DNA from 2 places in the Acidovorax sp. FG42 genome. Region 1 is predicted to be linked to the other one. Evidence: predicted binding sites of a transcription regulator. Region 1 holds the regulator's gene; the other holds the start of a gene.
What was found. Region 1 encodes FNR, which switches genes on or off when oxygen is low (the NO sensors DNR and NnrR bind a similar motif). Its sites were predicted from a motif close to TTGATNNNNATCAA; they were not measured.

Region 1 (5,069 bases):
CCACCAATAGTTACGCAGATTATCACCAGTTCCAGTGACGTGGCGAAGAACCGGCAGACCGCGCAGCGATCCGGCAACACTTGGCAGAAATCGGGCCTGACTGGAGCACTGCAGCCCCCTGGGCTGAGGCATCGCCCCGCTTGGAACCACCGGGCGATTAAGGGTGACAGGACAAATCAGCGCCGCCCGCTCAGCGACACCAGAGCGATGGCTTGTAAATGAGATCCATCCACAATGCCCAGGCAGCGACCGCGCACAGCATGGCGCCTGCGGCCCTCGTGCCCCACTGAGCTCGCGCAAGATTCAGGCGATTGCGAAGGCTGCTCCAAGCCCAGGGGCCGCCCACCAGCCAGACCCCGCTGCCCACGGCAAACAGGGCCATGGTCAGGGCCCCCTCCAGTGGCCCTCCACTGAGCGCCGCGACCAACAGGGCCGAGTAGAGCAACCCGCAAGGCATCAGGGCCCACAGGACCCCCGCCGCCATCACGCCGCCTGGCGCTCCGACCAGCGGTCGAACACGCGCCCACACGGAGCGGCCAGCCTGTTCCACCCAGGCGGGCTGGCGCGACTGCACCATCATCATGAGCCCCCAGGCCATCACTGCCACGTGCATCAGCGTCCAGGCGGGACGCAACGCAGTGGTCTGCTGGGTCAGCCATGCCAGACTGTCCATGGCCATGGCTGCCAGTGCCCCGGCGCTGGCATAGCCCACCAGGCGCCCCGCATGAAAGGCCACGGTGCGCTGCAGTACGCCGCCACGCGGCGCCCAGCGCACCACCCGCTCGGCACTGCCCTCCGCCAGTGGCGCGCCGCCCTGCCCCACGAGCGCTCCACAGGGCGCGGAGCACATGGCCAGGCAGTGGGACCCGCCAGCGAGTCCCATGAGCAGAGCAGTCCAGCCGACCGTGGCAAGCATAGGTATCAGATGATGCGCGAAAACCGGGCGCGGTTGCGGTCTGCCTGCAGATAGCGGTCAAAAACCATGGCGATGCCCCGCACGAAGAACCAACCGGTCGCAGTCACTTCAATGCCCTCTGGCCCAACGCGCACCAGCCCTTGCTCCTGCATGCCCTCCAATTGGGCCAACTCCGCCGCGAAATACTGGCGGAAGTCGATCAGCCATGCCTGCTCCATCGGCTCGAACAGCAGTTCCCCCTGGCACATCAGGGCCATGATGGCCGCACGGCGCACCAGGTCGTCGCGCGTGAGCGCCAGCCCCCGCACCACGGGCAACCGCCCCTGGTCCAGAAAGTCGTAGTACTCATCCAGCGTCTTGGAGTTCTGGCTGTAGGTTGCCCCCACACGGCCAATGGCCGATACGCCCAGGCCGATCAAATCGCAGTCCGGCTGCGTGCTGTAGCCCTGGAAATTGCGGTGCAGGCGCCCCTGGCGCTTGGCCACGGCCAGGGCGTCGGTGGGCAGCGCAAAGTGGTCCATGCCCACGTACACGTAGCCAGCATCCATGAAGGCATCGAGCGAGCGCGACAACATGGAGAGCTTGCTCCCGCCCGTGGGCAACTCCGCAGAGATGATGCGACGCTGTGGCTTGAAACGCTCTGGCAGGTGCGCATAGGCATACAGGGCGATGCGGTCAGGCCGCAGTTGCGCCACCTGGGCCAGCGTGCGGTCAAAAGACTCGGGCGTCTGGCGCGGCAGGCCGTAGATCAGATCCACGTTCACCGAGTCAAAGCCCAACGAACGCGCAGACTCAACCAGCGCAAACACCTGTTCGGCAGGCTGGATGCGGTGCACAGCCTTCTGCACTTCGGCATCAAAGTCCTGCACGCCAAAACTCAGCCGGTTAAAACCCAGTTCAGCCAACAGTGCAAGACGCTCTGCATTGACGGTGCGAGGGTCCACCTCGATCGAGTATTCCCCCCCAGGCGCCAGCGTGAAGCTGCGCTTGAGCATGGCCATCAGCTCCCGCAGGCCCGCATCGGAGAGGAAGGTGGGTGTGCCTCCCCCCAGGTGCAGTTGACTCACCACCTGTCCTACGCCACAGTGCGCCGTGTGCAGGTCGATCTCGCGGCTCAAGTAGCGCAAGTAGACCTCGGCGCGGTCATGGTGCTTGGTGATGATCTTGTTGCAGGCGCAGTAGTAGCACAGGGATTCGCAAAACGGGATGTGCACGTACAGGGACAGCGGCATGGCCTTGGCCAGCGTGCCCGAGCGGCGCTGTTGCAGCGCCAGCACATAGTCTTCCTGACCAAACGCCTCCACGAAACGGTCGGCCGTTGGATAGGATGTATAGCGGGGCCCTGGCACGTCAAAGCGGCGCAGAAGGTCTGGCGAAACAGCAGTCATGGGGAAATTTCCTTGCGTACACCTTGACTGTGCCGTAGGCTCTGGGACATGTCCTTGACCTGCATCAAGTGAACCCGCAAGCGATACGGCGACAATTTGATGAAGGTCAGCCGCTTGCCCGCGCTCTGTATTCAGGTTCGTGTACGGCAAGCGCGATATGCTTGACCGCTAACCCAAGCCCATGTGTCTATGAACCCGCTCACCATCAAAGTCGCCTGCTCCAACTGCAACCTCCGCGAGCTGTGCATGCCCGTGGGCTTGAACGAAGAGCAACTGCAGCGCATTGACGAGGTCGTTGCTGTCCGCCGCAAGGTCAAGCGCGGCGGCACGCTGTTTCGCAATGGCGAGTCCTTCACGTCCTTGTACGCCATCCGCACCGGTTTTTTCAAGACCTGTGTGGCCACCGAAGACGGTCGCGACCAGGTCACGGGCTTTCAGATGGCGGGGGAGATCATCGGGCTGGACGGCATCGTGAATGACCACCACACCTGTGACGCGGTGGCCCTGGAAGATGCCGAGGTCTGCGTCATGCCTTTCGACCGCATCGAAGAACTGTCCCGCGAAGTCACGGCCCTGCAGCACCACGTGCACAAGATCATGAGCCGCGAGATCGTGCGCGAACATGGTGTGATGCTGCTGCTGGGCAGCATGCGTGCCGAGGAGCGCCTGGCGGCCTTCTTGCTCAACCTGGTGCAGCGCCTGCATGCACGGGGCTTCTCGCAATCAGAACTGGTGTTGCGCATGACGCGCGAAGAGATCGGCAGCTACCTGGGCCTCAAACTTGAAACAGTGAGCCGCACCTTCTCCAAATTTGTGGAAGAAGGCATCGTGGAAGTCAAACAGCGCCATGTGCGCATCCTTGACACCGATGCCCTGCGACGCATTGTGAACAGCCAGCAGACCTGCCACTGAGTACGGCCCCTCGTCGGCTGAGGGTCTGGGCGGTACAAAAGCCCTACGGTCCCTTCTAAAACGGCATGCAGCGCATGCCCGCATGAACCGGCGAAAAAGGCTCAGGAGCAAGACGACGATGTCTTGCGGCAATCGTCAGGGCGCTCCCCGTCGGGCACGGGACAGCGGTTGACCTCAAACGGGGACATGGACAGTAGCGTGGTCAATGCGCTGGTGGCCATGGTGATGGCCCAGAACACAAAAAATGCGAGGGTGTACACCCCCTGCCTCGACAGCGCCAGAGGCTGCCCGAACCAGTGCAGGTCCTGGGGGTCCACCATGGCAAAAACCAGCATCTCCAGCACACCCGCCATCAAAAAGGCGGGCCATGCAATCCACATCAGGCGTTGCGTCCACATATAGGTTCTGTCTCCTGGTGCTGCCGGGGTCGCCAGGGTGTGCGACCCTGGGGTTTCAGCGTGGTTGGTCTTGCACAGGGGTGGCCGCATGGTTGCGGGCCTTGAGGGCCGGCGCCAGACTCTTTTCCGGCGCCACCAGTGTCTTGTTGATTTCGATGCCTTGGCGGTAGTAGTCCTCCGCCACCACGGGGTCGGGCCGCGAAATCGCTAGCCACAGCGTCACAAAGCCCGCCACGATCACGATCAGAGGCCCGGCAATCACCAGCCACACATGGCCAAACTTCCACCAGGGTACGGTTACCGCCTGGGTTGCAATGGCAGGGTTTGAAGACATGGTGCTTTACTCCTCAACAATATCGGTCAAAGTGCGGCCCCGAAGGGCCCCACCGGAATACCGCTCAGCGCGGTACAAGGAACACGGATTTCTCCGTGACATGGGCCGCTGCTCCTACGGCCTGCACATCAAACTGAACGGCATGCGACCCGGGCGTAGCGGAACCATAGGGAATCTGCAAACGCACGGCCACCCAGCGAGACTCTGCCGCGCCAATGTCCACTTCAGCCTCGGAAGCCACTTCGAGACCCTCCAGGCCCCGCGCACTGATGCGATAACGCTGCTCGCCCTCGGTGGCATTCATGATCTGCAGCCGGTAAATGTTCTCCAGCTTGCCACCCGCCACGATGCGCGAGAGCGCAGCGCGGTCCCGCACCACATCCACCTTCAGCGGTGTGCGCACCACCAGGCTGGCCAACATGGCCACGCAAAGGCTTACCAGCACGGCGCTGTAGATCAGCACGCGGGGGCGCAGCACGCGGCGCAACATCTGCGACTGCGTCCAGTGCTTGGCAACGCCGTTCTGGGTCGAATAGCGGATGAGCCCACGCGGGTACTGCATCTTGTCCATCACGGTATTGCAGGCGTCCACGCACAAGCCGCAGCCGATGCATTCGTACTGCAAACCCTTGCGGATGTCGATGCCCACGGGACAGACCTGCACACACAGCGAGCAATCGATGCAGTCACCCAAGCCCTGGGCTTTGTAGTCGATGTTCTTCTTGCGTGGGCCACGCTGCTCGCCACGTTCAGGGTCGTAGGTAACGATCAAAGTGTCCTTGTCAAACATCGCGCTTTGAAAACGCGCATAAGGGCACATGTACTTGCAGACCTGCTCGCGCATGAAGCCCGCATTGCCATAGGTGGCAAAACCGTAGAACAGCACCCAGAAAATCTGCCAGCTGCCCTGGAACGCCAGCAGCTCGCTGCCCAGCTCGCGAATGGGGACGAAGTACCCCACAAAAGTGAACCCGGTCCACAGGGCCACCGCGATCCACACCACTTGCTTGAAAAACTTCTTGCGGATCTTCTCGAACGTCCAGGGGCCGTTGTCCAGGCGGAGCCGGGCACTGCGATCGCCTTCGATCTTGTGCTCGATCCACATGAACATTTCGGTGTAC
Region 2 (5,069 bases), on a different contig from region 1:
GCTACCGCATGATTCACTAGCGCTTGCAGCCGTTTTGACCTGAATTTCTCTGAAAGGACCTCCCCATGACCCGTGAAGTCGTCGTCGTCAGCGCAGTGCGCACCGCCATTGGCACCTTTGGCGGCAGCCTCAAGGACGTGCCCCCCACAGAACTGGGTGCAATCGTCGTGCGCGAATCGCTCGCCCGCGCCAACGTGGAAGGCAAGGACGTGGGCCACGTGGTGTTCGGCCACGTAGTCAACACCGAGCCCAAGGACATGTACCTGTCGCGCGTGGCGGCCATCAACGGCGGCTGCGCCGAGGGCACGCCCGCGTTCAACGTCAACCGCCTGTGCGGCTCGGGCCTGCAGGCCATCGTCAGCGCCAGCCAGTCCATCCTGCTGGGCGACACCGACGTGGCCATTGGCGCCGGAGCCGAGAACATGAGCCGCGTGCCTTTTGCCAGCCTGAACATGCGCTGGGGCGCCCGCATGGGCGACACCAAGATGGTGGACATGATGATCGGCGCGCTGCACGACCCCTTCCACAACATCCACATGGGTGTGACGGCCGAGAACATCGCCGCCAAGTGGGGCATCAGCCGTGAAGACCAGGACAAACTGGCGGTCGAGAGCCACAACCGCGCCGAACGCGCCACGCAAAACGGGCTGTTCAAGGACCAGATCGTGCCCGTCACCCTGAAGAGCAAGAAGGGCGACGTGCAGTACGCCACCGACGAGCACTTCCGCCCCGGCGCCACGATGGACGACCTGGCCAAGCTCAAGCCCGTGTTCCTCAAGGAAAACGGCACGGTGACCGCTGGCAACGCCTCGGGCATCAACGACGCGGCCGCCGCCGTGGTGCTGATGGAAGCCGGTGCCGCCAAGGCCCGTGGCGCCAAGCCCCTGGCCCGTCTGGTGGCCTATGCCCATGCGGGTGTGGACCCCAAGTACATGGGCATCGGCCCCGTGCCCGCCACGCAGCTGGCGCTGAAAAAGGCAGGCCTTACCGTCAACGACCTGGACGTGATCGAAGCCAACGAGGCCTTCGCCGCCCAGGCCTGCGCCGTGACCAAAGACCTGGGGCTGGACCCCGCCAAGGTCAACCCCAACGGCTCGGGCATCTCGCTGGGTCACCCCATTGGCGCCACCGGTGCGCTTATCACGGTGAAGGCGCTGCATGAACTGCAACGCATCCAGGGCCGCTACGCGCTGGTGACCATGTGCATTGGCGGCGGCCAGGGCATTGCGGCGATTTTTGAACGCCTCTGACCCGCACTGACCTGCACGCGGGTGCGCACACTGCCATCGCCACCCGCGATGCTGCCACCCGCTATTGGCAATGCGAGCGCCACAGTCGATCAGCGATCATTGGCGCCCGCTGCCCCAGATCAGCCGGGCCCCAGAAGCTGCCCCCCAGCAACTCAAAGACGGCCCGCACACCACTGAACCGACGGAGACACCCCTCACCATGATGCGCACCCTGCTTTCCTTCACCGCCCTCGCCTTCGCGCTGGGCACCACAGCCCACGCCCAGGCGCCAGCCCCTGCGGCGGCCTACCCGGCCAAGCCCATCCGCCTGATCGTGCCCTTCCCGCCCGGCGGGGGCACCGACATCCTGTCGCGTCTGGTGGCCACCAAGCTCACCGAGAGCGCCAAGTGGACCGTGGTGGCCGACAACCGCGCCGGCGCGGGCGGCACCATCGGCATTGGCGAGGCCGTCAAGGCCGCGCCCACGGGCTACGAGCTGGTCATGGGCCAGAAGGACAACCTGGTCATCGGCCCCTGGCTGTACAAGAACCTGCCCTGGGACCCCACCAAGGACCTGACCGCCGTGGCCCATGTTGCCTACACGCCCGTGGTCATTGCCACCAGTGCCAACTCCAAGTTCAAGACACTGGCCGACGTGGTGGCTGCCGCCAAGGCTGCGCCCGGCACCATCACCTACGGGTCGCCCGGCAACGGCACCTCCATCCACCTGGCGGGTGACCTGTTTGAGAAGGCTGCGGGCATCAAGCTCAGCCACATCCCGTACAAGGGCTCCAACCCCGCGCTGATGGATGCGCTGTCGGGCAACGTGGACTTGCTCATGTCTTCGGTGCCATCGGCCATGGCCCAGATCAAGTCGGGCAAGCTGCGCCCGCTGGCCGTGACCTCGGCCAAGCGCAGCTCGTCCATGCCCGAGGTGCCCACCGTGTCCGAATCGGGCTTCAAGGACTTTGATGTGAGCACCTGGTACGGCGTGTTTGCGCCCGCCGGCACACCGGCCACCGTGGTGAACGTCGTCAATGCAGAAATCAACAAGCTGCTGGCCACCCCTGAAATGAAGGCCGCCATCCACGCCCAGGGCGCCGAGCCCGAGGCCATGTCGGCCGCTCAGTTCAACACCCTGCTCAAGGCTGACTACGCCAAGTGGAAGGGCATTGTGGAAGCCTCGGGCGCAAAGATTGAGTGACCCCCTGCGGCGCTTGCTGCAATAAAAAACGGCTCCGAAAGGAGCCGTTTTGCATGGGGCAAAAACAATCAGTCCCGCACCACCAGCACAGGGATGTGCACCACACCCAGCACACGCTGCGTGACGCTGCCCAGCACCAGCTTTTCCAGGCCACGGCGGCCATGCGAGCCCATCACGATGAGGTCGGCGCCCGTGCTCTCCAGCGCGCGCAGGATGCCGTCGTGCACTGCATGGCCCTCCCCCACCACGGTGGTGACCTGCACACCCGCATCGGCCATGGCCTGCTTGGTGGCATCCAGCGCTGCGTTGGCCTCGGCCGTGGCGGCACTGATGTATTGGGCCTGTCCGTAGGCAAAGTCGGCACCCACGCCGGTGAAGGGATACGGGTCGATCACATACACCGCAGTGACGGCGCTGCCAAAGGTCTTGGCCAGGCCTGCGGCCTTGGAGACGGCCAGCATGGAGGTCTTGGAACCGTCGACAGGAACCAGAATGTGCTTGAACATGGTGCTACTCCTTGAATGAGGGGTGAGACCAGGCTTGTGGCCTGACCATGGGCGACAGTGTGAACCGCCACCATACCCCGCATCTTGATTCGCATCAAATCGGATGCACTTCTGCCGCAGTGTTCACCCCCCCGACGGCGCCTGCCCCACCACGTCCGCACCCTGGAAGTTGCCCCGCCGGCAGGTCACCACCAGGGTGTCGCGGTAGCCCCCGTCCTGTAGCGGCTGGATAGGCGTGGACTCGTGGATCATGCGCGCATCGTCCAGCAACAGCAGGGACCAGGGCTCGGTCAGCGTAAAGCGTTGTCCGGCAGGGCCGTTGGCCTCAAACACCCGCGTCTCACCGCCCTTGACGCCCTCGCGCCCCACCAGAAACACCGCAACCAGATCCACGCCATCGCGGTGGGCACCTTCGGGTGTGGGGCGGCCGATGCCGTCAGTGGTGTCGATGCGGAACTGGTGCGCCTCGACAAACCAGGTCACCGGGGCCTGAGGCCCGGCAAACACAGCGTCCGACACGCCCGCCAGAGCGGCGAGCAACTGCTGCCACACGGGCTGCGCTACGGTCGCGGGCTCCATGGGAGCAAACCAGCGCTCCATGCCGCCGTGCAGGGCGTTGTACTCCACTGGCTGCCAGTGGGCACGGTGCGGCACCTGCTGCATCTGTCCCTGCTGCAGCACAAAACAGGCATGGCGGCGGCGACGGTAGCGGCCACCATCCTTCAGAAATTCATCGGGAGGAAGAGCTGCCCAATCGGTAATGAGTGCCATGAGCGCCGACAGATCACAGCCGACCCACTCGGCCACTGCGGCCGGGCTGAGCACCGCAAAACCGCTGTGGCGCAACTGGCTGGCAACATCAGCCGGTTGGGTGAAAGGGGGAGAAAAGGAGACTTGGGCCATAGAGGCCCGAGCTTAACCGCTGGTGCGGCCCCCTCTTCTGCGCGGGCGCAAACCCTGCGAAATGCAGGGGGCTCAGTCCCGATGGCCATGGCCCTTGCCACGGCCTTCTCCGCGCCCGGGACCGCGATCGTGGTCATGGCGGTCATCGTGGCGATGGTCATGGTCCCAGCGGCGGTCGTCCCGGCCATGGGGCCCGCGGTGCGGGTTGCCGCGGCGGGGAGGTGGCTCCTGCACAAAATACACCGGCTGGCTGCAGGCGTTATAGCGTGCGCAGTGCTTGCTCCAGTTCTTGGCATGGCCGGGCGGCACGTACATGTAGATGGGCGCACGGGGCACCACCACCGCAGGGCGCTGGATGATGACGGGCTCTGCGTATAGCAGCGGTGGTGGTGGCGCGTTGCCAATATTGATGCGGCCATACACACCGGGAGCCAGTTCGCCCCCCACGGTGGCGTTGACATAGGCCTGCGCATGGGCGCCGCCGCCCAGGCCCAGCAGCGCCGCGGCAGCCGCGCCAGAAACAAGAAGGCGGATCGTGGGAAATAGATTGTTTTTCATGGAAAGCTCCTGCGGACTGCCCCACCCTGCACACGAACATCGATGCAGGGTGAAGGAGGCCGTGTGTCAGTCATACGGTTGGCCGTACGATGGGTCACATGGCGTGCCGTACCTTACACCGTTCACAGGCTACCCAATGTCAGCCAATGGCGACAATTGTGGGCAACCCATGGGCAGCCCAGGGGTAACGCCCAGCGGAGGGTACCCTGCCGACAAAAAAGGCGTCACCAGGTCGTCGCGCTGGCCACCGACTGCACCAGTGCATCGGCAGGCCCGGGGCGCCCGAACAGGTAGCCCTGCCAGGTGTGGCACCCCAGACTGGCCAGCATGTCGCGTTGCTCCTGGGTTTCTACGCCCTCGGCAATCACCCCCAGGTCCAGACTGTGGGCCAGGGTGACGATGGTACGGGCGATGCTGGCGTCATTGGCATCGGTGAACAGATCGCGCACAAAGCTCTGGTCGATCTTGAGCTGGTCAAGAGGCAGGCGTTTCAGATAGCTCAGGCTCGAGTAGCCCGTGCCAAAGTCATCCAGTGAGAAGCCCAGGCCCGACGCACGCAAAGTGTCCATGCGCAGGATGGTGTCCTCCACATCGTCCAGCAGCAGAGTTTCCGTCAACTCCAGCTTCAGCCGGTGCGGGTTGGCGCCGGTTTCTTCCAGTACGCCCAGC

Region 2: a site for FNR is predicted at 3,024-3,037, ahead of ACODSM_RS20355 (universal stress protein). Genes of this name have one in related genera too.

Annotation. Positions count from the first base shown of each region.
Region 1 is NZ_JBMDJM010000014.1:77,351-82,419, reverse strand. Features, by position in the region: gene ACODSM_RS15375 (sulfite exporter TauE/SafE family protein) at 191-916, opposite strand; gene hemN (oxygen-independent coproporphyrinogen III oxidase) at 922-2,304, opposite strand; gene fnr (fumarate/nitrate reduction transcriptional regulator Fnr) at 2,494-3,216, shown strand; gene ACODSM_RS15360 (hypothetical protein) at 3,318-3,614, opposite strand; gene ACODSM_RS15355 (FixH family protein) at 3,670-3,948, opposite strand; gene ccoG (cytochrome c oxidase accessory protein CcoG) at 4,013-5,069, opposite strand, start outside.
Region 2 is NZ_JBMDJM010000023.1:38,819-43,887, reverse strand. Features, by position in the region: gene bktB (beta-ketothiolase BktB) at 66-1,250, shown strand; gene ACODSM_RS20360 (tripartite tricarboxylate transporter substrate binding protein) at 1,450-2,433, shown strand; gene ACODSM_RS20355 (universal stress protein) at 2,502-2,939, opposite strand; gene ACODSM_RS20350 (2OG-Fe dioxygenase family protein) at 3,063-3,842, opposite strand; gene ACODSM_RS20345 (hypothetical protein) at 3,915-4,400, opposite strand; gene ACODSM_RS20340 (EAL domain-containing protein) at 4,625-5,069, opposite strand, start outside.